DNA from 4 places in the Bradyrhizobium sp. ma5 genome. Region 3 is predicted to be linked to each of the others. Evidence: predicted binding sites of a transcription regulator. Region 3 holds the regulator's gene; each other region holds the start of a gene.
The links. The regulator LexA, encoded in region 3, represses DNA repair genes until DNA is damaged. The targets are predictions, from matches to a motif close to TGTTCNNNNTGTGTTCNG.

Region 1: a site for LexA is predicted at 3,642-3,659, ahead of ACE103_RS20795 (single-stranded DNA-binding protein). Genes of this name have one in related genera too.
Region 2: a site for LexA is predicted at 6,408-6,425, ahead of ACE103_RS14110 (ImuA family protein). Genes of this name have one in related genera too.
Region 4: a site for LexA is predicted at 3,668-3,685, ahead of ACE103_RS40690 (helicase-related protein). Genes of this name have one in related genera too.

What each region holds. Positions count from the first base shown of each region.
Region 1 covers NZ_CP170156.1:4,501,290-4,509,086, forward strand. Annotated here, with positions in the region: gene uvrA (excinuclease ABC subunit UvrA) at 1-1,024, opposite strand, end outside; gene ACE103_RS20780 (outer membrane protein) at 1,270-1,929, opposite strand; partial or broken gene ACE103_RS20785 (outer membrane protein) at 2,155-2,541, opposite strand; gene ACE103_RS20790 (outer membrane protein) at 2,638-3,381, opposite strand; gene ACE103_RS20795 (single-stranded DNA-binding protein) at 3,827-4,321, shown strand; gene ACE103_RS20800 (DUF2306 domain-containing protein) at 4,579-4,977, shown strand; gene gyrA (DNA gyrase subunit A) at 5,190-7,797, shown strand, end outside.
Region 2 covers NZ_CP170156.1:3,076,102-3,083,898, reverse strand. Annotated here, with positions in the region: gene ACE103_RS14125 (SDR family NAD(P)-dependent oxidoreductase) at 1-131, shown strand, start outside; gene ACE103_RS14120 (error-prone DNA polymerase) at 311-3,826, opposite strand; gene ACE103_RS14115 (DNA polymerase Y family protein) at 3,894-5,651, opposite strand; gene ACE103_RS14110 (ImuA family protein) at 5,542-6,336, opposite strand; gene ACE103_RS14105 (UdgX family uracil-DNA binding protein) at 6,593-7,797, shown strand, end outside.
Region 3 covers NZ_CP170156.1:4,832,561-4,840,357, forward strand. Annotated here, with positions in the region: gene ACE103_RS22390 (HAD family hydrolase) at 301-927, shown strand; gene glp (gephyrin-like molybdotransferase Glp) at 951-2,162, shown strand; gene lexA (transcriptional repressor LexA) at 2,407-3,111, shown strand; gene ACE103_RS22405 (hypothetical protein) at 3,354-3,782, shown strand; gene ACE103_RS22410 (hypothetical protein) at 3,944-4,171, shown strand; gene ACE103_RS22415 (ComEC/Rec2 family competence protein) at 4,182-6,467, opposite strand; gene ACE103_RS22420 (L-2-amino-thiazoline-4-carboxylic acid hydrolase) at 6,575-7,051, opposite strand; gene ACE103_RS22425 (LysR family transcriptional regulator) at 7,192-7,797, shown strand, end outside.
Region 4 covers NZ_CP170156.1:8,605,456-8,613,252, forward strand. Annotated here, with positions in the region: gene ACE103_RS40690 (helicase-related protein) at 1-3,454, opposite strand, end outside; gene ACE103_RS40695 (DUF3108 domain-containing protein) at 4,014-4,844, opposite strand; gene rpmB (50S ribosomal protein L28) at 5,198-5,506, shown strand; gene ACE103_RS40705 (DUF3223 domain-containing protein) at 5,509-5,715, opposite strand; gene ACE103_RS40710 (hypothetical protein) at 6,139-6,336, opposite strand; gene ACE103_RS40715 (hypothetical protein) at 7,450-7,677, shown strand.

The DNA.
Region 1 (7,797 bases), 330 kb from region 3:
TGCGCAAGGTCAGCTCCTTGTCGGGAATGACCAGGTCTTCGTCGATATGCTGCTCGACGCCGAGACCGCCGCAGGCAGGGCACGCGCCATAGGGATTGTTGAACGAGAACAGGCGCGGCTCGATCTCGGGGATGGTGAAGCCGGAGACCGGACAGGCGAATTTTTCCGAGAACAGGATGCGCTCGGGCCCGCTCTTGTCGTGGATTTTTGCGGTCTTCTTCTTGTCCTCTTTCTTCTCGTCTTGTCCTGCCGCTGCCGGCGCGTCGGCGTATTCGATCACGGCGAGGCCCTCGGCGAGCTTCAGCGCGGTCTCGAAACTTTCGGCGAGGCGCTGGGAGAGGTCGGGACGCACCACGATGCGGTCGACCACGACGTCGATGTCGTGCGGGAATTTCTTGTCGAGCGCGGGCGCCTCCGACAGCTCATGGAAGGTGCCGTCGATCTTGACGCGCTGAAAGCCCTTCTTGAGATACTCGGCGAGCTCCTTCTTGTACTCGCCCTTGCGGCCGCGAACGACCGGCGCCAGCAGGTAGAGGCGGGTGCCTTCCGGCAGCGCCAGCACGCGGTCGACCATTTGCGAGACGATCTGGCTCTCGATCGGCAGCCCGGTAGCCGGCGAATAGGGCACGCCGACGCGCGCCCACAGCAGGCGCATGTAGTCGTAGATCTCGGTGACGGTGCCGACGGTGGAGCGCGGGTTCTTCGACGTGGTCTTCTGTTCGATCGAGATCGCCGGCGACAGGCCGTCGATCTGGTCGACATCGGGCTTCTGCATCATCTCGAGGAACTGGCGCGCATAGGCCGACAGCGACTCGACGTAGCGGCGCTGGCCCTCGGCATAGATGGTGTCGAACGCGAGCGACGACTTGCCGGAGCCCGACAGGCCGGTGAACACCACGAGCTTGTCGCGCGGAATCTCGACGTCGATGTTCTTCAGATTGTGTTCGCGCGCGCCGCGGATCGTGATGGCGCGCGATGAGTAGCCGGCGTTCTGTTGGCGCTTCGCCTTGAGCACTTCATCCATAGCGACATTTCCGGGCGCATGATCGGGCGCCTTTTGGGCGCGCATCGCCGGTGCTGCCGGGACCTTGCGCCGATGGGTGAGAAGACTGGAACGTAGGAAGAACGGCCGACAATTTCCAGTGCTGAGTCGTCTCCATCAACGGATAGTTTGCCTGTTGGCAGCAGTCGTCAGCAGGATGCGGTTCCCAGACGCAAAAAGGCCGGCGCGAGGCCGGCCTTTCCGAGACCCCGAGGTCTGTTTTTCGCTCAGTACTTGGCGACGATCGGGCCGCCGAAGTGATAGTTCACGCCGAACTGCACGGTGTGCAGGTTGATGTCGGCAGACCGAATGCCGAAGTAGGTCTCGCCGCCGAGGCTGCGATACAGGTACTCGCCCTTGATCGACCACTGCGGCGCGATGAACGCCTCGATGCCGGCGCCGACGGTCCAGCCGGAGTGGAAGTTGCTCTGCGAGACGCTCACGCCGCCCGCGCTGAGGGTGAGCTTGTTGTCGGCCCAGGCGTAGCCGCCGGTGCCGTAGAACAGCACCTTGTCCACGGCGAAGCCGATGCGGCCGCGCGCGGTGCCGAGCGCGTCGATCTTGCTCGTCGCGGTGATGCCGAAAGCGGTAGCGGACGCATTGACGTCAGCCCAGGCGCCGTCAGCCTCGAGGCCGTACACGATGTTGCCGGCCTGCCAGTTGTAGCCGACGGTGCCGCCGCCGAAGCCGCCTTCCATCTTCGGGTTGCCGGAGTCCTCGCTGGCATAGCCACCGAAGCCGCCGATGTAGAAGCCGGTCCAGTTGTAGATCGCGGCCGGCGGCGGAGCCTTCACGTAAGGCGCGCGTGCCGCCATGTCGGCGGCCATTGCCGGTGCAATTGCGCTGAGGGCAAACATGCCGGCCGAAGCCAGCAAAACATTCCTGATTTTCAAAGTCCCAGTCCCATTTTCTTGTTGTCCCTTCAAACACTGAAGGGAACGTCACAGCAGTGTCGTGTGACGATCGCGTGTTTCTACATAGAAATCTTGGAAGTTGTGTATCCGTGAAACCACAATGCACGGAAAACAGCCCGGGCGATGCGCCCGCTTGCCAGCAAGCAAAATGCCGGCGCAAGGCGCTCTTGTCTCCGATGCGAAGCGACCGCCGGTACCTCAGTATTTCGCTGATACGACCGGGCTCGGCGCGTTGAAGTGGTACTTGATGCCGAGCTTGACGGTGTGAAAGGTGTCCCTCCACTCCAAGCGATCGTTGATCGCGGGCGTGTACTGGATCGGCGCGACCTTGCCGAGATCGATGTAATTGTACTCGAGCTTGGCCGACCAGTTGGCGGCGAACATGTATTCGACGCCGGCGCCGACGGTCCAGCTCCAGCGCGTGTCGCTGGCCGAGACCGAGGACGGCGCGAGCCCGGCATTGTAGCGGTGCAGGATGTCGCCGACCGCGGCGCCGCCGTTCACGAACCACAGCGTGGCGCCGTCGGCGTGGCCGAGCCGGCCCTTGATGTCGCCGAAGCTGCGCAGCTCGGTGGTGTAGCTGTCGAGCACATCAGGCGGCCCGACGTTGGAGCGCGCCGCCCACGCAAACAAAAAGGCCGGCGCGAAGCCGGCCTTTCGTCTCAAATCCGTGTCGCGCGATCAGTAGCGCGCAACCACCGGGCCGCCCCACTTGTAGTTCACGCGGACGGTGACGAGGTCGACGTCCTGGCGATCGCGGATGTTGCTGAACAGCGCGCCGGTCGGGGTGGTGAGGTTGTAGGTCTTGTCCTGCATGAACAGGTGGTCGTATTCGACGCCGGCGGTCCAGTTCGGCGCGAAGCCGACTTCGATGCCGGCGCCGATGGTGCCGCCCCAGCGGGTGTCGCTCGCGCTGCCGGCGAGGACGCCGGTCGGCGTGAAGTAGGTGTTGAAGCGATTGTCGGTCAGCGCCGCACCGCCCTTGGCGTAGAGCAGCACGTTGTTGACGGCGTAGCCGATCTGGCCGGTGAACAGGCCGAACGCGTCGATCTTGCTCTGGTTGGTGAACAGGCCCGGGAAGATCGCGCTGTTGTTGCTGCCCTTCAGGTCAGCCCAGTTGCCCTGCGCTTCGAGGCCGAACACCCAGGTGCCCGCCTGCCAGCGATAGCCGATCTGACCACCGGCAACGCCGCCGGTCGCGTCGTGGCAACCATCCGAGCCGATGAAGATGCCGCCCGGGACCTGGTCCCAGCAATTGTGGCTCGAGCCCCAGCCGCCGTTGGCGCCGATGTAGAAGCCGCTCCAGTCATAGACGGCGGCGATCATCGGCGGCGCCTTGGTGTAGGGGCGCGCAGCGAGATCGGCAGCCGCGGCAGGCGCAGCGACCGCAATCAGGCCAACCGTAGCGAGCAAAAACTTCTTCATAATCAAACCCCCAGCTTCCCAATCGGCTTCCAACGGTCCCGAAGCGCGACTTCAGACGCGAGCGCCCATCTGATGGGTGGTAGCTATACGCTGATTCAACCTGAAGCGCCGTCTCCCAAATGCAACACTCGCAGAAGAAGTGTCGACAATGCAAAGCGTTGATTTAACTTACATTTTCGTAAGGCGTCAGAGCCCGCTGGTGGTCGGAGCGAAATCGGCGGCGACTCCATGACCGCCGGCTGCTTCTACGGCTGGTTGTGGCGAACAAAACTGGAACAGTGTCGGCTGCGATGCTATATCTTGAATATCGTGGATAACCGCGCGACGGCGAGGGCATCAAGCCGGCACCGGCCGTATAGGTCATTCGCGGCGCCTGCAAGTAAGTGGCGATGGTTGAGAGTGGCGGCCGATGTCCGGTGCCCGGTTTTTGAGCGGAGATGATGCAATGGCGGGAAGCGTGAACAAGGTGATCCTGGTTGGAAACCTCGGCAAGGATCCGGAAATCCGGCGGACGCAGGACGGCCGACCGATCGCAAATCTTTCCATCGCCACCTCGGAAACCTGGCGCGACAAGGGCACCGGCGAGCGCAAGGAAAAGACCGAGTGGCACCGCGTCGTGATCTTCAACGAGGGCCTCTGCAAGGTCGCCGAGCAGTATCTGAAGAAGGGCGCCAAGGTGTACATCGAGGGTCAATTGCAGACCCGCAAATGGACCGACCAGAGCGGCGTCGAGAAGTACTCGACCGAGGTCGTGCTGCAGGGCTTCAACTCCAACCTCACCATGCTCGACGGGCGGGGCGGTGGGGGCGGCAGCTTCGCCGATGATGGCGGCGGCAGCGATTTCGGCTCGTCCGGTCCGGTCAGCTCGGCGCCACGCCGTGCGGTCGCCGCCGGCGGCGGCAGCCGCAACAGCGACATGGACGACGACATCCCGTTCTGATCGCAGGTCAGGCTTTCCGAGATTCCGTCAGACGCCGTTCCGTGAAGATCATTATCCCGGAGCGGCGTTGAGATTTGTCGCGGAAGTCTCCTCGTGTGGATTATGAGGATAACTCTCTAAGCGCCTGCGTGACCTTGTCCAACCGAGGACGGCCAGCGCGGGTTCCCCGGACTTTGACACAGGTCAATGTGAATGATATTTACATTGGCCTGCGGCGAGCGACGTCTGGCCGCGAGCTTCACTCGAGGGCTGCCATCATGAGCCTCGCGCCACTGCTCGACGCTGCGCCTGCGATCCCGCTCCATGCCTTTGCCGCGATGGCCGCCTTCGTGCTCGGCTCCATCCAGCTCGCCGCACCGAAGGGCACGCTGCCGCACCGGACGCTGGGCTGGATCTGGGTGATCCTGATGCTGGTGGTCGCCGGGAGCTCGTTCTGGATCCATCAGATCAAGCTGGTGGGCCCGTGGAGCCCGATCCATCTGCTGTCGATCTTCTCGCTGATCATGCTGGTGCTCGGCGTGACGGCCGCGCGGAGCCACAATGTCCGCCGCCACAAGTTCACGATGATGGGCATTTTCTTCGGCGCGCTGGTCATTGCCGGGCTATTCACCTTCATGCCCGGGCGGATCATGCACGCGGTGATTTTCGGCCAATAATCGGATGATCAGGACGTTGCGAAGGCCGGTTCCACCAGGTCTTCGCGACCTTGCAACCGCCGGGCTAAGCAGGCGCGTCGCAAACCTGCAATGCGGCCGGTAAGTGCATGAAAAAACGAAGGGAAAAACGGCTTGCCGGAGCCGTGCAAGGGTGGTTATCAGGCCCTCGATGGTCTATATGATTCCCCAGCAGAACTGACCGGATTTCCCCTTTGTCCGAACCCGAAGACGACAAGCCCGGCGAGCCGCCGGTGCCCTCAGATATTCGTCCCGTTTCCATTCTCGACGAGATGAAGAAGTCCTACCTCGATTACGCGATGAGCGTGATCGTGTCGCGTGCGCTGCCCGATGCGCGCGACGGGCTCAAGCCGGTGCACCGGCGCATCCTCTATTCGATGCATGAGCAGGGACACACCCCGGACAAGAAATACGTCAAGTCCGCGCGTGTCGTCGGCGACGTGATCGGTAAATATCACCCGCATGGCGATCAGTCGATTTACGACGCGATGGTCCGCATGGCGCAGGACTTCTCGCTGCGGGTGCCGCTGATCGATGGCCAGGGCAATTTCGGCTCGGTCGACGGCGACCCGCCGGCGGCCTACCGATATACCGAGGCACGGCTGACGAAGGCGGCGCTTGCCGTCCTCGCCGACATCGACATGGACACCGTCGATTTCCAGCCGAACTACGACAACTCGGAGAAAGAGCCGGCGGTTCTGCCGGCCCGGTTCCCGAACCTCCTGGTCAATGGCGCCGGCGGCATCGCCGTCGGCATGGCGACCAACATCCCGCCGCACAACCTCGGCGAGGTCGTCGACGCCTGCGTGGCGCTGATCGACAATCCGGCGCTCACGATCGACGAGTTGATCGACATCATTCCCGGACCGGACTTCCCGACCGGCGGCATCATCCTGGGCCGCCAGGGCATCCGCTCGGCCTACCATCTCGGCCGCGGCTCGATCGTGATGCGCGGCAAGGTGGCGATCGACACCATCAGGAAGGATCGCGAAGCGATCATCATCACCGAGATTCCCTATCAGGTGAACAAGGCGACGATGGTCGAGCGCATCGCCGATCTCGTCAAAGAGAAGAAGATCGAGGGCATCGGCGACCTGCGCGACGAGTCCGACCGCGACGGCTATCGCGTCGTCATCGAGCTGAAGCGCGAAGCGGTGCCCGACGTGGTGCTGAACCAGCTCTACCGGTTCACGCCGCTGCAGACGAATTTCCCGGCCAACATCCTGGCGCTGGATTCCGGCCGTCCGCAGACGATGAATCTGAAGGACCTGCTCACCATCTTCGTCGCGTTCCGCGAACAGGTGGTGACCCGGCGGACCAAGTTCCTGCTCGGCAAGGCCCGCGATCGCGCCCACATCTTGGTTGGCCTCGCGATCGCGGTCGCCAATATCGATGAGATGATCCGTGTCATTCGAACCTCGCCCGATCCGAACACCGCGCGCGAGGCCCTGATGTCGCGCGACTGGCCGGCACGCGACGTCGAGGCGATGATCACGCTGATCGACGATCCCCGGCATCGCATCAACGATGACGGCACGCTCCGGCTGTCGATGGAGCAGGCCAGGGCCATCCTCGATCTCCGGCTGCAGCGCCTGACCGCACTGGGGCGGGACGAAATATCCGAGGAACTCGACAAGCTCGCGGCCGAGATCGCCGACTATCTCGACATCCTGCGCTCGCGCGCGCGCGTGCAGGGCATCGTCAAGACCGAACTCGCCGAGGTGAAGCAGCAGTTCGCCACCCCGCGCAAGACCGTGATCATCGAGCATGAAGGCGAGGTCGAGGACGAGGACCTGATCCAGCGCGAGGACATGGTCGTCACCGTGTCGCATGCGGGCTACGTCAAGCGCGTGCCGCTGTCGACCTATCGGGCGCAGCGCCGCGGCGGCAAGGGCCGCGCCGGCATGCAGACCCGCGACGAGGATTTCGTCGCGCGCCTGTTCGTGGCCTCGACCCACACGCCGGTGCTGTTCTTCTCGTCACGCGGCCAAGTCTACAAGGAGAAGGTCTGGCGGCTGCCGATGGCGGCGCCAAACGCGCGCGGCAAGGCGCTGATCAACATCCTGCCGCTGGAGCAGGGCGAGCGCATCACCACGATCATGCCGTTGCCGGAGGATGAATCCTCCTGGGGCAATCTCGACGTGATGTTCGCGACCACCAGCGGCACCGTTCGCCGCAACAAGCTGTCCGATTTCGTCGACGTCCGCCGCTCCGGCATCATCGCCATGAAGCTCGGCGAGGGCGAGGCGATAGTCGACGTGCAGATCTGCACCGAGCGCGACGACGTGCTGCTGACCGCCGCCGGCGGCCAGTGCATCCGCTTCCCGGTCACCGATGTGCGCGTCTTCACCGGCCGTACCTCGATGGGTGTGCGCGGCATTGCGCTGGCCGAGGCGGATAAGCTGATCTCGCTGTCGATCCTGCGCCATGTCGAGACCACTTCGGACGAGCGCTCGGCCTACCTGAAGATGCGCCGCGCGGTGGCCGGCGAGGCCACGACCGAAGAACCGGTCGAGGCAGAGGGCGAGGAGCCTGCGAACGATGCGATCCAGCTGTCGCAGGAGCGCTATGCCGAGCTGTCGGCGGCCGAGCAGGTGGTGCTGACCGTCTCCGTCAACGGCTTCGGCAAGCGGACCTCGTCTTACGAGTACCGCACCACCGGCCGCGGCGGCAAAGGCATCGTCGCGATGAGCGTCAACAACCGCAACGGCAATCTGGTGGCGTCGTTCCCGGTCGAGGACGCCGACCAGATCATGCTGGTCACCGACAAGGGCCAGCTGATCCGCTGCCCGGTGGCCGACA
Region 2 (7,797 bases), 1.8 Mb from region 3:
CGACCGGCCGCATGGCGACGCCGCAGGAGATCGCCAACGCCGCGGTGTTTCTGGCTAGCCCGGCCTCCTCGTTCACGACCGGCTCGAACCTCGTCGTCGACGGCGCGATCTCGAACCGGGTGAATTTCTGAGGAGAGACGACATACACGGCCGACCCGTCATCCTGAGGTGCGAGCCTTGCGGCGCAATTGCGCCGCTGGGCGAGCCTCGAAGGATGCACGGCCCGGCTGGTGGCCGTCGACCCTTCGAGACGCGCGCAATGCGCGCTCCTCAGGGTGACGGTGAGAGGGCGACACGCTGGCGACAACCCTCAATGAAAATCCCGTGACGGCGGCAGGATGCGGACGTTGCGGGGGTGGCGGATTTTTTGCGGCGAGTTGTCGCCGTGATCGCGGCGGTCGTCGTTGAGCGGCTCGATCAGTGCCGGGGCCGGCGGCACCGGATGCTTGGGGCTGAGGGATTCGTTGGCGAGGCCGATAAGATCGTGGGAGCGGTCGGTCATGCGCTGCGCCACCAGATGCGTCACGCCCTCGGGGCTGCTCTGGATATAACCCTCGACCAGGATCAGGCGTGCACCCATCACTTCCTTGCGGTACTGCTCCATCACCTTCGGCCACACCACGATGTTGGCGATGCCGGTCTCGTCCTCCAGCGTCATGAACACGACGCCCTTGGCGCTGCCCGGCCGCTGCCGCACCAGCACGACGCCGGCGCAGCTGACGCGGCGGCGATCATTGCTGCGGTTGATGGTGTGGCAGGCGACGACGCGCTCTCTGGCGAACATCTCGCGCAAGAATTCCATCGGATGGCCCTTCAGCGACAGGCGGATGGTCTGATAGTCGGCGACCACCTGCTCGGGACGCGGCATCTCCGGCAGCGGTTTTGCGCCCTCATCCGGCTGCTCGCGCGCGGTGGCGGCCTCGAACAGCGGCAGCGGCACGTCGTCAGGCAGCCGCCGCACCGCCCACAGCGCCTCGCGGCGGTCGAGCCCGAGCGAGCGGAACGCATCGGCGTCGGCGAGCAGGATCAGCGCGCGCTTCGGCAGGCCGGTGTCGCGGGCGAAGTCTTCCAGCGAGGTGAAGGACCGCCGGTTGCGCGCGGCGACGATGCGGTCGGCCCAGTCTTTCTCTTGCTTCGCCTCTCCCGCTTGCGGGGGAGGCCGGATCGCATCGGAAGATGCGATCCGGGTGGGGGCTCCCTCCTCAGTGGGACTCGTGGAGAGACCCCCACCCCAACCCTCCCCCGCAAGCGAGAGAGGGAGCACAGGCGCGCCCCGGATGCGCAATTGCGCATCGGGGAATGACGACTGGAGAGCTTTCAACCGCTCCTCGTCCTCATCCAGCCAGTGAAAGCCGTCGATCTGGCGGAAGCCGAGCCGCACCGCGCAATGATCGCCGACCTTCTCCTCCAGCGTGTTCTGCGCAAAGCTGAAGGAGACATCGACCTCGCGCACCGTGACGCCGTTGTTGCGGGCGTCGCCGACGATCTGCGCCGGGGCATAGAAGCCCATCGGCTGCGAGTTGAGCAGGCCGCAGCAGAACGCATCGGGATGATGGTGCTTCAGCCATGAGGAGATGTAGACGAGCTGGGCAAAGCTCGCGGCATGGCTTTCCGGGAAGCCGTAACTGCCAAAGCCCTTGATCTGGTCGAAGCAGCTGCGGGCGAAATCCGGATCGTAGCCGCGCGCCACCATGTTGCCGACCAGCTTCTCTTCATAGCTGCCAATGGTGCCGACGTTGCGGAAGGTCGCCATCGAACGGCGCAGGCCGTTCGCTTCTTCCGAGGTGAACTTTGCCGCCTCGATCGCGATCCGCATCGCCTGCTCCTGGAACAGCGGCACGCCAAGCGTCTTGTGCAGCACGTTGTGGAGTTCATCCGGCGGGCCGTGCTCGGGCGACGGCGACGGATAGCTTTCCTTCTCCTGGCCGTTCCGCCGCCTCAGATAAGGATGCACCATGTCGCCCTGGATCGGCCCCGGGCGGACGATCGCAACCTCGATGACGAGATCGTAGAAGGTGCGTGGCTTCAGCCGCGGCAGCATGTTCATCTGGGCGCGGCTCTCGACCTGGAACACGCCGAGCGACTCGCCGCGACACAGCATGTCGTAGACTTTTTTTTCGTCCTGCGGGACTGAAGCGAGCTCCCAGCGCTTGCCCTTGTGGTCATCGATCAGGTCAAAACATTTGCGGATGCAGGTCAGCATGCCCAGCGCCAGTACGTCGACCTTCATCATATGAAGCGCGTCGACATCGTCCTTGTCCCATTCGATGAAGGTGCGGTCGTCCATCGCGGCGTTGCCGATCGGCACATAGGTGTCGAGCCGGTCCTGGGTCAGCACATAGCCGCCGACATGCTGCGAGAGATGGCGCGGAAACTCGATCAGCTCGGTGGCAAGCTCGACCGCGAGGTTGATCATCGCATTTTTTGGATCGAGCCCGGCCTGCCGCACCTGCATGTCGTTGAGGCCCTTGCCCCAGCTGCCCCACACGGTGTCGGCGAGCGCCGCGGTGACGTCTTCCGTCAGCCCGAGCGCCTTGCCGACGTCGCGGATCGCGCTGCGCGGGCGATAATGGATGATGGTCGCGATGATGGCGGCGCGGTGGCGGCCGTAGCGGCGATAGACATATTGCATCACCTCCTCGCGCCGCGAATGCTCGAAATCGACGTCGATGTCGGGCGGCTCCAGCCGTTCCTTGGAGATGAAGCGCTCGAACAGCAGATCGACCTTGGTCGGATCGACCGAGGTGACGCCGAGCACGTAACAGACCGCAGAATTCGCCGCCGAGCCCCGCCCCTGGCACAGGATGTTCTGGCTGCGCGCATAGTGCACGATGTCATGCACGGTGAGGAAGTAATGCGCGTATTTCAGCTCGGCGATCAGCGCGAGCTCCTTGTTCAGGGTGGCACGAAGTTTGTCGTCGATCTCGCCGCCGAAATATTTGTCGACGCCGACCCAGGTCAAATCCTCCAGATGCTGCTGCGCGGTCTTGCCCGGCGGCACCGGCTCGTCCGGATACTGGTATTTGAGCTGGTCGAGCGAGAACGAGATGCGATCGGCGAAGCGTATGGTCTCCGCGATCGCGGCAGGCCAGTCGCGGAATAGCCTGATCATCTCATGCGCCGGCTTGAGATGCCGCTCGGCATTGGCCTCGAGCCTGCGGCCGACAGCCTCGATCGTGGTCTTTTCGCGGATGCAGGTCAGCACGTCCTGCAGCGGGCGGCGCGCGGGATGGTGATAGAGCACCTCGTTGGTGGCAAGCAGCGGCACGCCGGCATCCGCGGCGAGGCGATGCAGCCGCGCGAGACGGCGCCTGTCGTCGCCGCGATAGAGCAGGCTTGCAGCAAGCCAGACGCCATCAGCGGCGCTCGCTTTCAGTTGCGCGAGCACGTCGAGCGCATCGGCCGCCTCGAACCGATGCGGCAGCGCCAGCACCAGCAGCTGGCCCTCGGCGAAGTCGACGAGGTCGGACAGAGTGAGCCGGCAGTCGCCCTTCTCGATGCGCTCGATGCCGCCGCCGCGCTTGCCGCGGGTGAGCAATTGGCACAGCCGGCCATAGGCGGCGCGGTCGCGCGGATAGACCAGGATATCGGGCGTGTCGTCGATGAAGACGATACGGGCGCCGATCAGAAGCTTTGGCGGATGGGCGACCTTGTCGCTGTCGAGCTCCTTCCAGGCGCGCACCACGCCGGCCAGCGTGTTGTGATCGGCAAGCCCGATCACGGGGATCTTCAGTTCGCTCGCCTGATGCACATAGGCGCGCGGATCGGAGCCGCCGCGCAGGAAGGAGAAATTGCTGGTGATGCCGATCTCGGCATAGTCGGGCATCAGATTCTCGTTTTGACGCGTTTTCTTCACGCGAACCGGCCTCCACTTCGCTTGAAAACGCTCTGTTTCATGCGAACAGCCCGTGCACATACCAGTTGGCCGGGACCGGCTTGCCTTCCTCGTCGCGCAGCTCGTTCTCATAGAGGCCGTCGCGAAAGATCCAGAAGCGCTGGCCCTCGGCGTCCTCGACGCGGAAGTAGTCGCGCGTCAGCGCCGCGCCGTCCTGCTTCCACCATTCCATCGCAATGCGCTCCGGGCCTTCGACCCGCACCACCGCATGCAAGGCGCGCCGCCAGGTGAACTGGTGCGGCGGACCATCCGGCACGCTTGCGAACGGCACCTTGATCGGCTCGGGCCGCTCGAACAGCCGCAAGGGTCGCAGCGGCGGCTCGCCGGTGACGCGCTCCGGCCAGGCGGCCGCGCTCGCCGCGGCCAGATGATGCTGCGCCGGCAGCGCGAGCGCTGATCGTTCGGGGATGTGGCTCCCGAGCGGCAGATGCACGACGACACGTTTGCCCCCGATGCGGGCGGCGATGCGGTCGATCAGCGCCGAGATCTCGTCATTGTCGTGCACTGTGGTGTCGAGATCGCGCTGCTGCTGCACCACGATCTCGGTACGCCCGGCGGCGAGGCGGATGAGATCGAAGCCGAAGCCGGGATCGAGCGGATCATTGAGCGCATCGAGCCGCTCGCGGAACAGGCGGTCGATCATCTCCGGCCGCGTCACCGGCCGCCCGGTCTCGACCATGATCGCGCGCACCGCGCCGTCGGTGCGGAAGAAGCTCGCTTCCAGCTGCCGCGCGCCCTTGCCCTGCTTCTTCATCGCCGCAACCAACATTTTGGCGAGGCTTGAGAGCGTCAGCGCGATCACGGTGTCGGTCGCGATGGGCTCGGGGAAACGCTTCTCGACGATGTAATCGGGCAGCGGCTTGCGCGGGCTGATCGGGGCATCGCCCCGCCCGAGCGCGTGGCCGAGCAAGGTGGTGAAATCGGCGCCGAACCGCGCCGAGATTTCATGCGGTGCGCGCGAGGCGACATCGCCGATGGTCTTCAGGCCGGCGCGGCGCAGGCCGGTGGTGACAGCAGGATCGGCACCGAGCGCCGACACCGGCAGCGGGCCGACCGCCTCCGCCTCCGCGCCATCGGCGATGACCTGCCCCGAGGCATAGCGCGTCAGCGTGCGCGCCGCGATCGAGGTGCCGGCGATTGCGGCGCTGACGGCAAAGCCGCGCCGGCTCAGCGCATTGATGACAATCTGCAGCAGCGCGCGCTCGCCGCCGAACAGATGCGCGCAGCCGGTGATGTCGAGGAACAGCCCGTAAGGCGGATCGAGTGCGACCAGCGGCGTGAAACGATCGCACCAGTCGGCGATGTCGTTCAGCGTCTTCAGATCGGCGGCGGGATCGGCGTCGTAGACCGTAAGCTCCGGGCAGATCGCCCGGGCATTGGCGAGCGGCAGCCCGATCGACAGCCCGGCCCGCACCGCCGCCTCGTCGATGGCGTGCAGCAGGATCGCGTTGTGGTCCTTTGCGACCACGACGCTGGGAAGAAGGTTGCTTACCTCATTCGTAAGGGACGCATGAGCGGACGGGTTCCCTCCCCCCTTGTGGGGGAGGGTTAGGGAGGGGGGTGAGCCCCACGGGCGGTGCTCGTGGCTACCCCCCTCTCCAACTCTCCCCCACAAGGGGGGAGAGAGCCCTACTACCTCCCGTGTCTCAGCTTGCGAGACGATGTCCTGCGCGAGCTTGCGCTTGATGCGGTCGATGGGCAGGCGTGGCAGCCACAGGCTGAGGATACGCCGACGGTTCACTGAATTGGCACTCATCACATTTCCATTCCATGATCCATCGCCCGACCGGGCCATGACGATTGCGCACGAGTTCGGCCTCGAAGCGCGGCGCGCCCCAGGCGCTTGCGGCATTGCCGGGCGGCGAATGCGCCGCGCGCACCATCCAGCGCGTCTCCGCGGTCGAGGGGATCGGCGTGGCGGCGATCCGCAGCAGTAGCGCGGTGACGCCGGAGGCTTGCGCGGCCAAGGTCAATTTGCGGCTGGCGACGAGATCGAGCTGGCGCGCATCGCCCCAGATCTCGAGCACGACGGCGCCGAGCGCATCGCAGGCGAGCGCGTCGGCCGCGGTGCGCAGCCCGCTGTCGACATCGGCGGCACGCACGGTGACCAGGAGGCGCGGATCGAGACCGAGCTCGGCGAGCCCGCGCATCGACAGCGCGCCGTTTTCGCGATCGGAAAAATCCTGCAGCACCCAGACCAGCGGCTTGCGCGCTGACACCCGTCCGGCGAGCCCCGCGATGAAGCCGGTCGCCGCGCCGCCTTGATGGCCGGCCGCGAACACCTCGTGCAGCGCGGCCGGCGCAAGTCCGCCGCGCAGCATCGCGTCCGCGCTCGTGTGTCCGAGCGCGATGCGGTTCGGCATCGCCGCCTCCGATGGCGCCTCGATGCGCGCGATGCTGCCGCGCAGAGACGCAAGCGTACCCGTGCGTGCGCCGTTCATTGCACCGCTCCTTCCACCTGAAAATTTGAGGCCGTCACTGACCAGAACAGAGAACCAAGGACTGGCCCATTTGTTCATGATATGTTCTAATATAAAGCTAACAGGGCCCGCGGAGTCAATCGGATTGGTGAGCTCACCGATTCATGAGTGGAATCAATGGGATTCGGGAGCCGCCAAAACCGGACGCAACCTGATCTCCCGCACGCCAGGTGCACTGGCCCCGAAAATGGCGACGTGACGGAAACGGAGCAATCGTATGCGTATCATCGTGCTCGACAACGACACCGATTTCGAGGGCTGGCGCAAGGCCGCGCGACGATTGGCGTTGAATGGCGTGAAGCCTGCGGAGGTCACGTGGACCGTACGCAAGGACGACGAACTGCCGTCGGCATCCTGCGTGAATGACTTGCCCGATGCGCCGCAGGCGCGGTTCAACGTGACAGCCATATTCGTCGAACTCGCAAAGACCGCGATCTTGCATCGCAATGACACGCGCTTCGCCCTGCTCTATCGACTGCTATGGCGGCTGCGCAGCCATCACGATCTGCTCAACGTGACGACCGACCCAGATGTCGCCGAGGTCCACGCGATGGCGCGCGCGGTCTATGGCGATATCGACAGGATGCACGCGCAGCTCCGCTTCCGCGAGATCGGCCGCGAACGGACGGCGCATTACGTCGCCTGGTTCGAGCCGGAGCATCGCATCGTCGAGTTCGCCGCACCTTTCTTCGCCGGCCGCTTCGCCGACATGCCGTGGTCGATCCTGACCCCCGACGTCTGCGCGCATTGGGACGGGCACGCGATCTCGATCTCGCCGGGCGTCGCCAAATCCGAAGTGCCGAGCGAGGATCGGCTCGAGGAGGCCTGGCGGCGTCATGACAACGGCCTCTTCAATCCCGCGCGGCTGAAAGTGATGGAGATGCCGCAGGCCTATTGGAGGAACCTGCCCGAGGACTCGATCATTAAGCCGCTGATCGAAGACGCCATGCGCATGACCAGCGGCCCCTTCATCGCACGCAAGGCGGCCGAGCCGCAGAAGCTGCAGGATGAGCCGATGGTCCGCAAGCAACCTCACGACACGCAGACTCACGACACGATCGCGGCCTTGCGCGAAGAGGCCGCCGGTTGTCGCGCCTGCCCGCTATGGAAGGACGCAACCCAGGCCGTGTTCGGCGAAGGACCGCAAAGTGCTATGCTGATGCTGGTCGGCGAGCAGCCCGGCGATAAGGAAGATCTCGCAGGCCATCCCTTTGTCGGACCGGCCGGGCAGATGCTCGATCGCGCGCTTGAGGACGCCGGTATCGCGCGCGCCACGGTTTACATCACCAATGCGGTGAAGCACTTCAAATTCGTGCCGCGCGGCAAGATCCGGCTGCACCAGAAGCCGGGCACGCCGGAGATCCGCGCCTGCCGCCAGTGGTACGCGCGCGAGCTCGCCGCCATCAGGCCGGAACTCGTGGT
Region 3 (7,797 bases):
AAGCTCAGACGATTCATGTCGAGAGATTGTAGGGCTGCGTCCCCACCACAACTGACACCGCGTGACGTGACAACTTGAATCGCGAACGATCATCATCGCTCCCCTTGCGAAGGCGGGGACCCATAACCACGAATGGTCATGGTTAGGCGAAGTGGGTACGAGGCGTCCCTTCGACAACACCCGCCGCGGAGTATGGGTCCCCGCCTTCGCAGGGACGGAAGCATAGCCTGCGTCGCATGCCTGCCGCACAAATCGAGGACATTGCCGCCCGCCCGCAATTTTCGTACAGGGTTTCACGCAATGACCTCGCAACTCTCCCCCGATTCCGTCGACGTGCTGCTGTTCGATATCGGCCGCGTCGTGCTCGACATCGACTTCGAGAAGGTGATGGCGCACTGGGCGCAGCATTCCGGCTGCGCGCCGGCCGATCTCGCCGCGCGCTTTGTGGTCGACGACAGCTTCAAGCATCACGAGATCGGCCGGATCGACGACGCGGCGTTCTTCGCAAACCTGCGCCGGACGCTCGGTATCGACATCACCGACGCGCAGTTTCTCGAAGGCTGGAATGCGATCTTCACCGGCGAGATGCCGGGGATTGCCCCCTTGCTCGCGACCGCCGCGAAGCGGATGCCGCTGTACGCCTTCTCCAACACCAATCCGGCCCATGTCGCGCATTTCTCAGCCGTCCATACCGAGTTGCTCGGCCATTTCCGAACGGTCTTCCTGTCCTCGACGATCGGCCACCGGAAACCCGACGCCGAGGCCTACGATCATGTGGTAAAAGCCATCGGCGTGCCGGCGTCGCGGATCCTGTTCTTCGACGATCTGGCCGCCAATATCGACGGCGCGCGGGCGCGCGGCCTTCATGCCATCCACGTGACATCGACGGATGACGTGGCAAGGGCTCTGACCGCACTTGGTATGTAATTAGGAATTGAGGAGCTCTGAGCGTGGCCCTGATGCCGGTTGCCGATGCCCTGTCCGCCGTCCTTGCCGGCGCCGACCCGCTGCCGGAGGAGATGGTCGCGCTCGATGCCGCCTACCATCGCACCCTGGCGCGCGACCTCGCCGCGCGGCGCACCCAGCCGCCGCAGCCGATGTCGGCGATGGACGGCTATGCCGTGCGCGCGGCCGACGCTGGTGATCTGAAGGCCCGGCTCAAGGTGATCGGCGAAGTCGCCGCCGGCCGGCCGTTCGAGCGGACGGTAGGCCCGGGCGAAGCGGTTCGGATCTTCACCGGCGGCGTGGTCCCCCATGGCGCCGACGCCGTCATCATCCAGGAAGACACCGCCGTCGACGGCGACCACATCACGATCACCGAGCTGGCTGCCGCCGGGCGGCACATCCGCCCGGCCGGCGTCGACTTCCGTGAGGGCGACGTGCTGCTCGCCGCCGGCAGCCGCCTCTCCGACCGCGCGCTGTCGCTGGCAGCCGCCATGAACTATCCGGAGCTCGCGGTGCACCGCCGCCCGAAGGTCGCGGTGCTGGCGACCGGCGACGAACTGGTGATGCCGGGCTCGGAGCCCGGTCCCGGCCAGATCGTCTATTCCAACGGTTACGCGCTGCGGGCACTGGCGCGCGCCGAAGGCGCCGACACCGTCGATCTCGGGGTTGCCGCCGACACGGTGGAAGCCACCACCGCCGGCATCCGCCGGGCGCGCGAGACCGGCGCCGACATCCTGATCACGACCGGCGGCGCCTCGGTCGGCGACCACGACCTGGTCAAGCAGTCGCTGGAGGCCGAGGGCGTCAAGATGGCGTTCTGGCGGATCGCGATGCGGCCCGGCAAACCGATGATGCATGGCCGGTTAGGGGCGATGCGAGTGATCGGCCTGCCCGGCAATCCGGTGTCCTCCTATGTCTGTGCCTTCCTGTTTCTGGTGCCGTTGATTCGGGCGCTGAGCGGCCAAAAGACTGTCCATCATGCCCGCGCCAGCGCATTGCTCGGCCGCGACCTCGCCGCCAACGACCAGCGCGAGGACTATCTGCGCGCACGCCTCGAGGCGCGCGACGACGGCACGCTGATCGCAACGCCTGTCATGCAGCAGGACTCGTCCCTGCTCGGGAATCTCGCTGCGGCACGGGCACTTCTCGTGCGTCCGCCGTTTGCGCCTGCCGCCGGCAAAGGCAGCGAATGCGAGATCCTGACACTGCCCGAGTGACGGCGCAGACGGCATCGCTTGAGCGCTTGCCCGTTACGTTCACCGGAAATTAAGTGGTTGCGGAACACATATCGAACATATAGTGTCCGTTCATGATTTGTTTCGAGTACTGGTGTCTACAAACGGGAGACCATCCAGGAAGCGCTTGTACCGAGCACCGCGCTCCTGAGGTCAGGCCCCGCCTGCAGGCCCACCTGAAGAGTCTCGGAATCGAACGACGCTACCAACCGGGGGAATACTCGAGATGCTCACGCGCAAACAGTACGAACTACTGCGTTTCATCAATGAACGTCTGAAGGAGGCCGGCGTACCGCCCTCGTTCGACGAGATGAAGGATGCGCTCGATCTGCGCTCGAAGTCCGGAATCCACCGCCTGATCACTGCGCTTGAGGAGCGCGGCTTCATTCGCCGCCTGCCCAACCGCGCCCGCGCCATCGAGGTCATCAAGCTGCCCGAGCTCTCGGCCGGCAGCGGCAACGGCCGCCGCGGCTTTACCCCGAGCGTCATCGAAGGCACCCTTGGCAAGCGCAGCAGCTCGCCGCCGATCGCCGAGGACGACGGCAACCGTCCGGTCGCGGTCCCGGTGATGGGCCGGATCGCCGCCGGTACGCCGATCGAGGCGCTGCAGACCCGCAGCCACACCATCAGCGTGCCGCCCGACATGCTCGGCGCCGGTGAGCACTATGCGCTGGAAGTGCGCGGCGACTCGATGGTCGATGCCGGCATCCTCGACGGCGACATGGCGCTGATCCAGCGCAACGACGTCGCCAACACCGGCGACATCGTGGTGGCGCTGATCGACGAGGAGGAAGCCACCCTGAAGCGCTTCCGCCGCCGCGGTGCATCGATCGCGCTGGAGCCGGCCAATACCGCCTATGAAGTGCGCATCCTGCCGCCGAACCGGGTCCGCATCCAGGGCAAGCTGATCGGCCTCTATCGCAAATACTGATGGCGGCAGGGAACGAGCAACACATCGGATCGTTCCTTGAAAGATAGCGTAACGTGCGGCCTGCCCGATGCGCTCCGATACCTCTCACGCAGCGTCGCGTGTTTGTGATCGGGGCGTTTCGTCGAGCAGTCGTACAATCGCCTAGAAACGAGGAGACACTCGTTCGCTATCGTCCACTCTGGTAGAGGCCCTATGCCTCAAGGAGAGGCACGGGTCGCTACCTCGAATAGAGGAGCCATCCGATGTGTGACTATAGTCTGCACGCCGTGGCGTCGCGCCCCGCCATTGTTGGAGAGACGCTGATCACCACGACTTTCCGCGGCACGTCGACCCGCGGCTTTGCTTCGGAGAACGATCCGACTGTCGCGGTCTGCATGCTGCCGGGCACCGAGCTCGCTTTCGCCGAGAACGTTCGCTACGACAGCCGCTGGATCTGGACCAAGACGATGAATTTCCGCGTCGGCGTGTTCAACGAGGTTGAGCCCGACGTTCCCGATCGCCATCATGACGCGGTCGAATTCCCCGACGGCAGCCATGTGCTGGTGACCCAGCTGGTCGAGGGACAACGCGTCAGCGTGCTGCAATTGCCGGCGCTGCATCCGCCGGTCGAGCAGAAGCCGAAGGTTGTGGAGCGGCGGCCCTCCGCATTTGCGTCGCTGTTTTTGGGTTGAACGCATCGTCGCCGCGGAATGAGTAATCCGGCGGCGAAGGACCTAACCGATTTCGAGCGACCCCGGACGCCGGGCTCCGGGGCGCAGCAGGAGAATTGCGTCGGCGCGCGCCTTGGCGCATCATTGGGTACGGAGGACGTGCACTCACGGAAACCTGCTCAGTGGTCGACAAGGTCACATGGCAAAAGGCTGGACGCGTCACGGAGCCGGGCCGCTACATGTTCCGGTTCGGCTGGCTGACGGTGACGGCTGACGACCTGAAGGTCTGGGAGCAATTCCCGGAGGCTTCCTTCACCCTCGTCAAGAAGCCCGACGCCGGCCCCGACTCCGACGAATTCCATCTCGGCCTGTTCGAGCTGCCGACCGGCCCCTCACCCGACAATGGCTAATCCTGGGCGGCTAGTCTTCGCCCTGCAAATCGGTCTCGGCCGGTGTCGCATCGACGGCGGGCCGCGGCGCGCTGGCAGGTGTGCGCAGCGTGGTCTCGCTCTCGCCATCGCCGGGAACCGCCGGTGACCACGGCCGGTCGATCCCGCCGGGCTTGACCGCGTCGATGGCGTAGCCGTCCCTGATGCGCCGCAGCACCAGCGCGCCGTGGCGCCGCAACCGCTCGGCATCGATCACCGAGGCCGCGCAATCCTTCGGCGCCGGTCGCGCGCTCACGATCAGCGCCGCACGCTCGCAGTCGTCGGCCAGAGCCTCGGGCCGGCTCGCCAGCGCGACGAAGGCGCCACCGGGACCCTGCGTCACGCAGCCGCTCGGATCGCAGGAGACGCCCTGGCCGAGCGAGGCGTCCGTGGCGGTCCGCGCATCGGCATCCGCCACCAGCCACTCCTTGACCAGGAAGGCGTCTTTCGCGCTGTGCATCAGATGCAGCCGGCCGTCGCCGCCCCGCACCGCGACATTGCGGCCGTCGGCGGAGACCAGAACGTCCGGCTGCGGCACCCGCACCGCCCAGACCGAGGCCACCACCAGCAGCACGGCGCCCGACCAGCGCAGCTGCGAACGCAACAGCCCGAGCAGGATCAGGCCGGCGCTTGCAACGATCATCGGCCCGACCCCGAACGCCGCCATCCGGCCGACCGCGCCCGGGAGCGCCGCGACCCATTGCGTCACCAGGATCATCCAGTCGATGCCGAACCCCATGATCGCCCAGAACACGCCGTCGAAGCCGAACGGCATGGCGAGCAGCCCGAGCAGCCCGGCCGGCATCACGACCGCCGACACCACCGGCATCGCCGCGAGGTTCGCCAGCAGCCCGTAGGGCGTCACGCGATGGAAATGGAACGCGGCGTAAGGCGTCGTCGCGAGCCCTGCGACCAGCGAGGCCAGCATCAGCATCGTGAGCTCACGCCCGCCCCACAGTGCAACCCGCGCGGTCGCGGAATGGTCCGGCGACGCGAGCAGGTTCGGCAGCCCGATCTGCACCAGCGCCACCAGCCCAAGGGTCGCCGCAAACGACATCTGGAAGCTCGGATGCACCAGCGCCTCCGGCGCGATCGCGAGCACGATCAGCGCCGCCACCGCCAGCGTGCGGAAGGTGATCGCGCGGCGGTCGACGATCACGGCGATCAGCACCACGGCCGTCATGAAGAACGATCGCTGGGTCGCGACCTCCGCCCCCGACAGCAGGAGGTAGAACGCCGCCGCGACGAGCGCGGCCGCCGCCGCCCATTTCTTGATCGGGTGTCCGGCCGTCAGCGCCGGAAACAGCGCAAGCAGCGCGCGGATCGTGAAGAACACGACGCCCGCGACCACCGCCATGTGGTAGCCGGAGATCGACAGCACATGGCCGAGCCCCGAGATGAACATCGCGTCGTTGACCGGCGTCGTGATCGCATCGCGCCGGCCGGTGAGCAGCGCCGTTGCTATCGCGCGCTGGTCGCCGTCCAGCGTGGTGCGGATCCGCGCGTCGATGGCGTCGCGCAGCCACTGCATGAAGGCGGCATAACGCAGCGCGAGGCCGCCGCTCGCCGGCGGCTCCCTCGTCTTCACCGCGCCCATCACGAAGCCGGATGCGCCGATGCCCTGGAAATAGAGGTCGCGGCCGAAATCGTAGGAGCCCGGACGCTGCGGCCCGAGCGGCGGCATCAGCCGCGCCTTCAATTCCACGAAGCTGCCGACATCAGGCGCGGTGCCCTTCTTCACCGAGAGCCTGACGCGCTCGAGTTTTGGCACCTCGCGCTGGCTTTCCATCGACACGACGCGCAGCACGAAGCGGTCGGTCTTCTCCCTGACGTCGCGCGTCTCGACAAAACCGGTCAGCGCCACGGAATATATCGGCCGCGCCAGCACGCCATGGGCGATCCGCGCGGTCTTCCATGTCGCCGTCGCAAAGCCCGCCGCGACCGCAGCCAGCATCACGACGGCGGGAAACACCCGGCGCCGCCGCAGCAGCAACGCCAGCAGGCAGAGCGCGACCGCGACAGTGGCCGCGACGGACAACACCGGCTCGTGCTCAGCCGCGAAATAGAACGCAATCCCGGTGCCGAATGCCACCGGCACCCACGGCAACAGCCGTCCGGCGCCCGCCTCCGCACGCACCCACTGCCGCAATGTCTCGACGAGAGGACGCCAGATGCTGGTGCGCACCGGAATGTAGCCACCGACCGGCGCAGCCGCGCGCGGCGGCCAAGTCCCCGCGTAGCCACGTCTGCCGCCCGGCGTCGTGCCCTGCTCCGCCATTCCGCTTGCGATCCCTGCCGGGCCACAAAGCTAGCGGAAGCTCCCGCTGGCCGCCTAGCGGAACACAACCGGAACACGAAGGTATCCGGCAGCACGAGCTGCGGCTGCTACGGGGTTCGGCGGAAGCGGAAATCGCAACACAAAGCCCCCTCCATCAAGGTCTGGGAACGGGAGAGTTGCAGGCCGTCGTCGAAGCCTGCGAGCATGGCATGGTCGCGCTTGCAGTGAACCTCGTAGCCGATGTCGGCGAGGCCGAGATCCTTGTAGAACTCGGCATAGCCGCAACGCTTCACATTGAAGGCAAACTGCTCCTCTGACTGGTCCAGGATCTGGACCTCCATAGCGCCGCCGCCCGCCCACAATTCATCGACGATCCGCCTCAACGACCCGATGCCCTGTCCGTAGGTGGAGGCCCATGTTGCGCCGTCCTCGGCCGCGAGCCGGCGTATCGTGGCATCGACGAGCTCCCGCGTGGCGTCGTCGCCGAGCTTGTCGCGCAGCGTCTGGATGAAGGGGATCAGAACGCGGCCCTCGATCTTGCGCCGCTGCAAATGACTGATGGCCACGTCGTGAGTGTCGGGCATGGATGCTCTCCCTGGCAAAAACCGGTCGGGCTATTTCTGCGGGAGCGGACCGGCGGGATCAAACTAATCCTTCTCGGCCGTTGACTTAGAAAATCTATCCCTGAAAACTGCGGCTCGACAGAACCTGAGAAGTGCCGACAATGAGCTACCGTCTCCCTCCCCTGAACGGACTGCGCGCCTTCGAGACGTCCGCGCGGCATTTGAGCTTCAAGCGCGCGGCCGACGAACTGTGCGTGACGCCCGGCGCGGTCAGCCAGCAGGTCAAGGCGCTGGAGACCGCGTTGGGGATCGCGCTGTTCCGGCGGTTGCCGCGCGGATTGCTGCTGACGACCGCCGGCGAAGAGTACCTGCCGTCGATCAGCCGCGCCTTCCGCGAGATATCGCATGCGACGCATCGCACGGCGCCCGCGCTTCGCGGCAGGCGGCTTCGGCTCGGCGTTGCACCGGTCATCCTGTCAAGGAAGTGCCCTGCGATCCAAAGCCTGACGCGGCAGGATCAACGGCAATTGCGCATCAATCTCTCCGCGACCGGCGATCTCGGCGAACTGATCGACGGCAGGCTCGATGCCTTGGTGCGACCCACCACGCGATCGCATCCGGGACTGCATCTCGAGCACATTGAACTTCGCTCGCCGAAGGGCGTGACCGTGCCGGCCACCCTGCTCACGCTGCCGGGATTGGCCGGCTGCCTGGAGCACCGGGCGCTCGTCAAAATCCTGCAAGAGCAGAACATGTCCGCCGAGACG
Region 4 (7,797 bases), 3.8 Mb from region 3:
AGTTCGGATCGATCGGACGGTCGCGCTCGCGCGGCGCGCTCGACGCGTAGGGCCGATGCGACGGGCCGCCCTCGCGCTTGTCGCGGCCGCCCTTGCCGAAATCACGGCCGCCGCGGTCACGATCACCGCCCTTGCGATCACCACCACCACCGAACTTGTTGTCGCGGCGACGCTCATTGTCGCGATCGCGACCCTTGCCCTCAAAACGCTCGCGGCGCTGGCTCTTGTCCTCGCGCGGCGCGCCATCGGCCGGCGCGGCAGCGACCGGCGCAGCGCCGTCAGCGGGCGCGGCTGGACGCGGCACGCGGAAATCCTGGTGGCGGCGCGGCCGGCGATGATGCTCGCGCTTCTCGCCGTCGCCGCCGCCTTCCGTGGCCTGTGCGCCCTCGGCGGGCTTGTTCTGATGACGGCCGCGATTGCGATCGTGGCCGCGATGATGCGGACGGCGCTCGTCGGAGCGGCCGCCGGGACGCCAGACTTCGACCATTTGCGGCTCGGCCTGCGTCTCCGCGGCAGCAGGCGCGGCCTCCGCGGGCGCAGGCGCTTCCGCGGCGGGCTCTGACGGTGTCTCAGCAGCCTCAGGCGGCGTCTCCGCAGCGGCCTCGACGGCAGGCGCGGGCTCGGCTGCAACTTCGGCAGCGGGCGCTTCAGGCGCGGGTTCTTCGGCAGCAGCGGCAGGCTCCGCGGCAACCTCTGCCACGGGCTCGGGCTGCGCCTCGATGACAACCGGCGTCGCCTCGCTGGCGACCACCTCGGCAAAGCCGACGTCGGGCAGCAGCGCAGCCGACGGCGCGGGATCGCCAGATACCGGCTGCTCGACGGCGGCTTCGGCCTCGGGCGCAGCGGCGGCCTCCGGCGCATCGGCCGTAATTTCGGCTGCGGCATCGACCGGCGCGTCTGCGGCGGCGTCGGACGTCGTCTCGACCGGCGGCGTCTCGGCGGCGATGGTCTCGGCACTCTCAGCCGGCGCAACCTCGACAGCCTTCGGCGGCAGCGGCGGACGGCGGTCCATGCGGTAGCCCAGCGCGCGCAGGATCGAGGCAAAGTCCTCGCCAGCGGAGCCGGTCAGCGAGGTCATCGCCTGGGTGACGACAAAGCCGCGGCCATCGAACGCACCGGCGGGCTTCTCGCCCGGCGAGGTCTCGCGCCAGGCCAGCGCCGGACGGATCAGATCGGCGAGCCGCTCGAGAATATCGACGCGCACCGCGCGCTCGCCGCACTGGCGATAGCCGAGCACGCGATAGCCGTCGCGCGGCAGGGCCTTGTCGACCGGGAACGAGGTGCGGCCGCTGGAGGCGAGATGCTGCACATTCGACAGCGCGCCCATGTCGACATTGCTCTGCTTCTCGGCCCATAGGAGCGACGCCAGCGAGCGTGCCGCGGGCTTCAGGAGCTGTGGGAAATAGATGTGGTAGGCGCCGAAGCGCACGCCGTATTTGCGCAGCGCGGCGCGCGAGGGCTGGTCGAGATCCTTCATCTCGGCCGCGATCTTGCTGCGCTCGAGCACGCCGAGCGCCTCGACAAGTTGGAAGGCGATGCCGCGGGCGATGCCCTGGATGTCCTCGGCCTTGGACAGTTCGAACAGCGGCCCGAGCAGCTTCTCGATATGCGTCTTGAGCCAGAGATCGAGCCTGGTCTGCACGGCTTCGCGCGAGGCGCCGGTCAGCCGCTCGTCGGAAATGATGCGCAGCCGCGGATGCAGCGCGTCGTCGGCGGCCACCAGCTTGGCGACCGCATCGCCGGTCCAGCGGATGGTGCCGTCGGAGGTCAGCACGAACTGCTCGTCGGGGGCGGCGCCCAGTTTCTCGGCACGCGTATCGATCTCGCGCGCCAGCACCTGCTGGGCTGCGGCTTGCAGCGCCTTGGCGTCGCTGCCGGCCTCGGCCGCATCAGGTGCGAAGGTGAAACCATCGAGCCGGCCGATCACGTGGCCTTCCACGATCACTTCACCGGTCTTGCCAATTTCCGTATTCAAAACTGAGTTCTCCCGCAGGCGGCGCATCAATACACTGGTCCGCCTGTCAACGAAACGCTCCGTGAGCCGTTCATGCAGCGCATCGGATAATTTATTTTCGAGATCGCGCGTGATCCCCTGCCAGTGGTCCGGGTCGTAGAGCCAGTCGGGCCGGTTGGCAACGAAGGTCCAGGTCCGGATTTGCGCGATCCGGCCCGATAGCGTGTCGATATCGCCGTCGGTCCGGTTGGCCTGGTCGACCTGGGCGGCAAACCATGCGTCAGGGATACGACCCTTTTGCATCAGGAAGCCATACAGCGTGGTCACGAGTTCGGCATGGGCGGCCGGCGCCAGCTTTCGGTAGTCCGGAACCTGGCAGGCCTCCCACAGCCGCTCCACCGCTTTAGCCCCATGCGCCCATTCGCGCACCTCGGCGTCGCGTGCGACATGTTCGAGCACCCGCAGGTCCTCGGCCACCGGGGCCCGCGTCAGTGCCTCATGATTGGGCGACAGCGCCAGCGACACCTGCAAGGCGCCGAGCGAGGAGAAGTCCAACTTGGCGTTGCGCCATTGCAGCATCTTGACGCTGTCGAAGGTGTGGTTCTGCAGCGCATTGACCAGCTCCGGCTCGAACGGCGCGCAGCGGCCCGTCGTGCCGAAGGTGCCGTTGCGCGTGGCACGCCCGGCGCGGCCGGCGATCTGCGCGAATTCGGCCGGCGTCAGCCGGCGGAACTGATAGCCGTCATATTTGCGGTCGGAGGCGAAGGCGACGTGATCGACGTCGAGATTGAGCCCCATGCCGACCGCGTCGGTGGCGACGAGATAATCGACGTCGCCGTTCTGGAACATCTCGACCTGCGCATTGCGCGTGCGGGGCGAGAGCGAGCCCAGCACCACGGCCGCGCCGCCGTGCTGGCGGCGGATCAGTTCGGCGATCGCGTAGACCTCATCCGCGGAGAACGCGACGATCGCTGTGCGTCGCGGCTGCCGCGTGATCTTGCGGTCGCCGGCGAATTCGAGCTGCGACAGCCGTGGCCGCGTGACGATCGAGGCGCCGGGCAAGAGCCGCTCGATGATCGGGCGCATTGTGGCTGCGCCGAGCAGCAGCGTCTCGTCGCGGCCGCGGCGGTTGAGCATGCGATCGGTGAAGACGTGGCCGCGTTCGAGATCGGCAGCGATCTGGATCTCGTCGACGGCGAGAAAGGACACATCGAGATCGCGCGGCATTGCCTCGACAGTCGAGACCCAGAAGCGCGGCGCCTTCGGCTTGATCTTCTCCTCGCCGGTGATCAGCGCGACATTGTCGACGCCGGCGCGGGCCGCAACCTTGTTGTAGACCTCGCGCGCGAGCAGCCGCAGCGGCAGCCCGATCAGGCCTGACGAATGCGCCAGCATGCGCTCGATCGCGAGATGCGTCTTGCCGGTGTTGGTCGGCCCCAGCACCGCAGTGACGCCTGCGCCGGGCACGCGGTCATTTCCGAACGAAGTTGAGAAAGCCATATTTTGCAGGTGTTTCTTTTATTGTCCGGCGGCTGTCAGCCGTCATTGCGAGCGAAGCGAAGCAATCCATTTCGCGTGCGCATCGGCGCGATGGATTGCTTCGTCGCTGCGCTCCTCGCAATGACGCGGAAATCCGGAAACTGATCGATCATGGGCATCATCTGAGGCGAATCTGTCTCACAATGCGACGCTTTCTGCGCCGCCCTTAAGCTTCGGAACGAGTCTAGAACGAATCGCGGCCGAATCGGTGACTCCATTCCAGACCTGAAACGTTCACCGCAACATCTCGGGCAGGCTGACGGCGGCGGCACTAGATCAAGTTTGAGAGGGCTCCACAAGCACAGGATATGCGGACTGAATTCCTTAAATTCCAGAGGCGGACGAGTCGAATCAGAAGCCGGCAAGAGTCAACTGGATTCCAGTGACGCTTGTTGCATTCCGCAGGGTCCCAACCCGTCATGCCCGGGCTTGACCCGGGCATCCATCAACCAAGAACGACCTCTCTCGAAACGGATGGATTGCCGGGTCAAGCCCGGCAATGACGAGGTGCGTTGCCGCCCTACTGCGTCTTCGCCACGCGCGGCGGCGCGGCTGTGGTGACGAACGAGGTGGCTTCCAGCATGGCCTGGCCGAGCGGGGTCGGGATCGTCATGCGGAACGGCACCAGCAGGCGGGTGCCCGCGATCGGCACGAAGGCGATCTCGATGTTGCGCTGGGCGGCAAGGTATTTGATGACAGGGCGATCCGGGATGTAGCCCGAGATCGGCACGAAATAGAGCGCGCAGACCAGCGCGGGGCCGTGATAGCCGCGCTCGGCTTTCACGATCTCGACCCGCTTGAAATCGAGCTTGAGGTCGTAGCGCATGCGGCCGTCGAACACGCCGGCGCCGGTGCGGCAGACATCCGGGCTCATCAATTCCGCATTGCCGGGTGCGCGCAGGAACGAGCCGGTCATCGGATCAAACACGTTCTTCTTCTGCGCGTCCGAGACCGGCAGGCGATCGGCATCGACCGGCGGCTCCGGCTCGATGGTGGATTCCTTGATGCCGCCATTGGCCAGCACCATCCGGATGGTCTCGGATTTCTTCGAGGTGGTGGTGGTCGCGGTGTAGGAGGAGGCGACCAGCGCGCCGTTGACGACGCGGCCCTGCGAGGCGCCCCCACCGCTGCCGCCGGAGAACGCCTTCAAGAGGCCCGCGGTGCCGCCCTGGGCCGAGGCCGAGAAGCTGTCGTCGCCGATTTCGATGGTCCAGCTGCCCTTGCCGACCGGGATACCGGCCAGCGTCGCCTCATACTGGGCGTCGAGCCGCCCCTGCGCGTTGGCGCGCCCGGCGCAAAACAGCAAGAGGGCACCGGCGCACAGGCCGATGAGCCGGCCGAGCGGGGGCAAAAGGGCAATGGCGGTCGTCACTTAACCTACCTGACGGTCCTGCTATCGGCGCTCTGTTCGTTGTCCATTTGGTCCTTCAATTCGGCCGGACAACACGCGCATCTGTTATGGAACCAAGACTTGCAGCCGAATACGCCCTTTATATGGTTGCCATATCCGGCGTTAAGTGGCTGGTAGCGCTTATGAACCGCCATTTCCCGGTACAGTTATGCGGCGATATAATCTTGACGCTTGGGTATTCTCCCCCTATACACCCGCGGTTCCTGGAAAATGGACGCGAATTCAAAACCCCCGCGCGGGCCGCGTGATCGCACGTGCCGCCGGAAGCGGGGATGCAATAAGGATTTTGTAAGATGTCCCGGCGCTGCGAACTGACGGCCAAGGGCCCCCAGACGGGCCACAAGGTGAGCCACTCCAACATCAAGACCAAGCGGCGCTTCCTGCCGAACCTGGCCAACGTGACCTTCATCTCGGATGCGCTCGGCCGCAACGTGCGCCTGCGCGTCTCGACCAACGCGCTGAAGAGCGTCGACCACAATGGCGGCCTCGACGCCTACCTGATCAAGGCCAAGGCCGAGGTGCTGTCGCCCCGCGCACTCGATCTCAAGCGCGCGATCGAGAAGAAGGTCGGCAAGCCGGTGTTCGTGAAGAAGGCGAGCTGAGCTCAACCGAACGCGGAATTCGCGGAGAGAGTTTTGAACGGCCGGGTCGATGACCTGGCCGTTTTTGTTTTGGCATGCACCGGGTACAGCGGCGAGAAAAGCTCTAGTCCTTGCTGTAAGGACCGATGCACGCTCTGTAATGAAAATCGATCGATAGTCTCGTCAGTCCGAACCACCCAAAAGCACTGGGTGTGATAATCGGCCGACAAGACCTCAAAGTGATCTTACCCGATCCCCTTGGCGATAGCGCTTGAGCATTGAAACGCCCTTGCGGCTGGCGTCCACTTTGCAAAACATGAAAGTTGTTGCGCGGGCGGCGCCAAGCATGTCCGGCCTCGCCGGCGCTCCCTGCGCGCTCTGCATCACGAGCGAGGATCAAGCTGTCGCACGACCTCGGCCGGCGGCGCCGCGCAAATGCACGCGGTCGTCCCGCAATCCTAAATCTGCATCGAGCGACGGAGTGCTTGCGCGATCACGACCAGCCCCGTCGAATTCACCTATCGCGCCGCGCAAATGCAAGCGGTCAGTTCGCAACATGCTAAATCTGCATCGAACGACCGGTCGCCTGCCGGATCACGCTCTCCCGATCATGACACGTCGCGAGGACAGCACGGATCGCGCCAACGCCCGTCTCACTTCGGCGAGCGCAACCCCGGCGACATCACCCACGCGTTGATGTGTGAGGCGGTCTCGGCCTGACGGGCCATGCGGATCAGGCGGTCGCGTGCGACGCCGGGAGGCATGACGCGGGCTTCGCCGCGGAGGCGGATCGATTCATCCGCTTGGCGTTGCTCCGGGGATCGGCGCGGGTTGGGAAGGCTGATCTGCATCACGCTGCTCCATTCCATCCGAAGGCGGGAGCGCGACTGGCGTTCTCGGTCACCGGCAGTGCCGGATATTGGCGCGGTGATGGACCGAGCCTACGCCTGCGGAGCGTGGCTGGACGGTGCACTAGTGAACACAGCGAAGGAAATCGACTGAAGGGATTTGCCCGCCCCGGAGTGCACGGCCCTGGCTTTGGGGGCAGGAAATTGCAGGGCCGTGCAGGCCGGTAACCAGCCCGCTGCATCAAGTCGGAGCCGCAGCGCTTGTTCCAGGGTGCCGCGCGAAGCGCCAGAAAGCGAATCTCACCAACAATTTACACGCGACACAGCCTGCCTAGTCCTCTCAGGGGAAAATATTCCTCTTCCCGACACGCCAATTATTGCTCGGGACCCACGGGTGCGTGCTGGCACCTGGCGTTCCCTGCGCCCTCTGCTCCATCAGCGTGGGTCAAGCTGCCGCAAGGCACGGGCCGATCGCGCCGCGAGATGACGCGCGCACGCTCTCTCTCGCTGTCTGATAGGTGAATCGATCCGACCGACGCGCGCGCTCCCGCGGGCGAGTAGCGAATGGATTCTTCTTTGTGCGATTACGCGCGAAGTAAAATTATCCATCACGGTGAGTTAGGAGAGATGGATTGCTTCGTCGCTTCGCGCCTCGCAAGGACGGCGTGGCGATGCTTGCGACAGGTCCGCTGACAGCTGTTGCCAATGACAGCGGTGTCATTGCTTCCACCACGCGCACATCACACGAATCTCTGCTTGATGCGGCGAGAGCGCGTGAAGAGAGCCTTAACGCACACGCCTCGCACAACGCAGAAAGCCTCTAAATCACGGCAAAAACAGCGTGTCGCCTCGCCGTTAATCACAACCTCACGCGATCGATCACGAGCGCATGAGGCGCATGCAAAACGCCACGATCACTTCCAACTCATGGTGTGCAAACAAGCCGTCCGACACGAATGCGATTCGACGCAGGCCAAGCCCGCATCGTCTCGAACACCGTGAGGGACATCACGGCCGGCACAACTGATTGTGAGGCATGTGCGCCGCACTCTTGGGAAGAAGCCTGGCCGTTCTTACATCACGTCCAAAGAACGACCCCAATAAAGGAATTGGTCAATGCAAGTTCGCGCAGCCGAAACGCGCGGAAGACTGGTGCCTGCGCTCGCAACCGCCGCCGTGGCGGTGCTGGCCACGGCAGTTCTCGTCATCCTCGAATTCACCCCGCCCCGCGATGTGCAGGCCGCGGCCGAGCCCGGCATGATCACCTCCGCCGCCGCCAGTAGAGCCGGCGCCACCGTGCTGCCGACCGACCCGGTCACCACCGGCAGCGTGCGCTACCGCTGAGGGGCGTCGCTCTCTCATCATCGTCGTCCCGGCGAAAGCCGGGACCCATTACCACTGGTCTTTGCCGTTACCCGCCGAATGTCGCCCCAGCGTCGCACCACATAAGCAGTTGGGGTAATG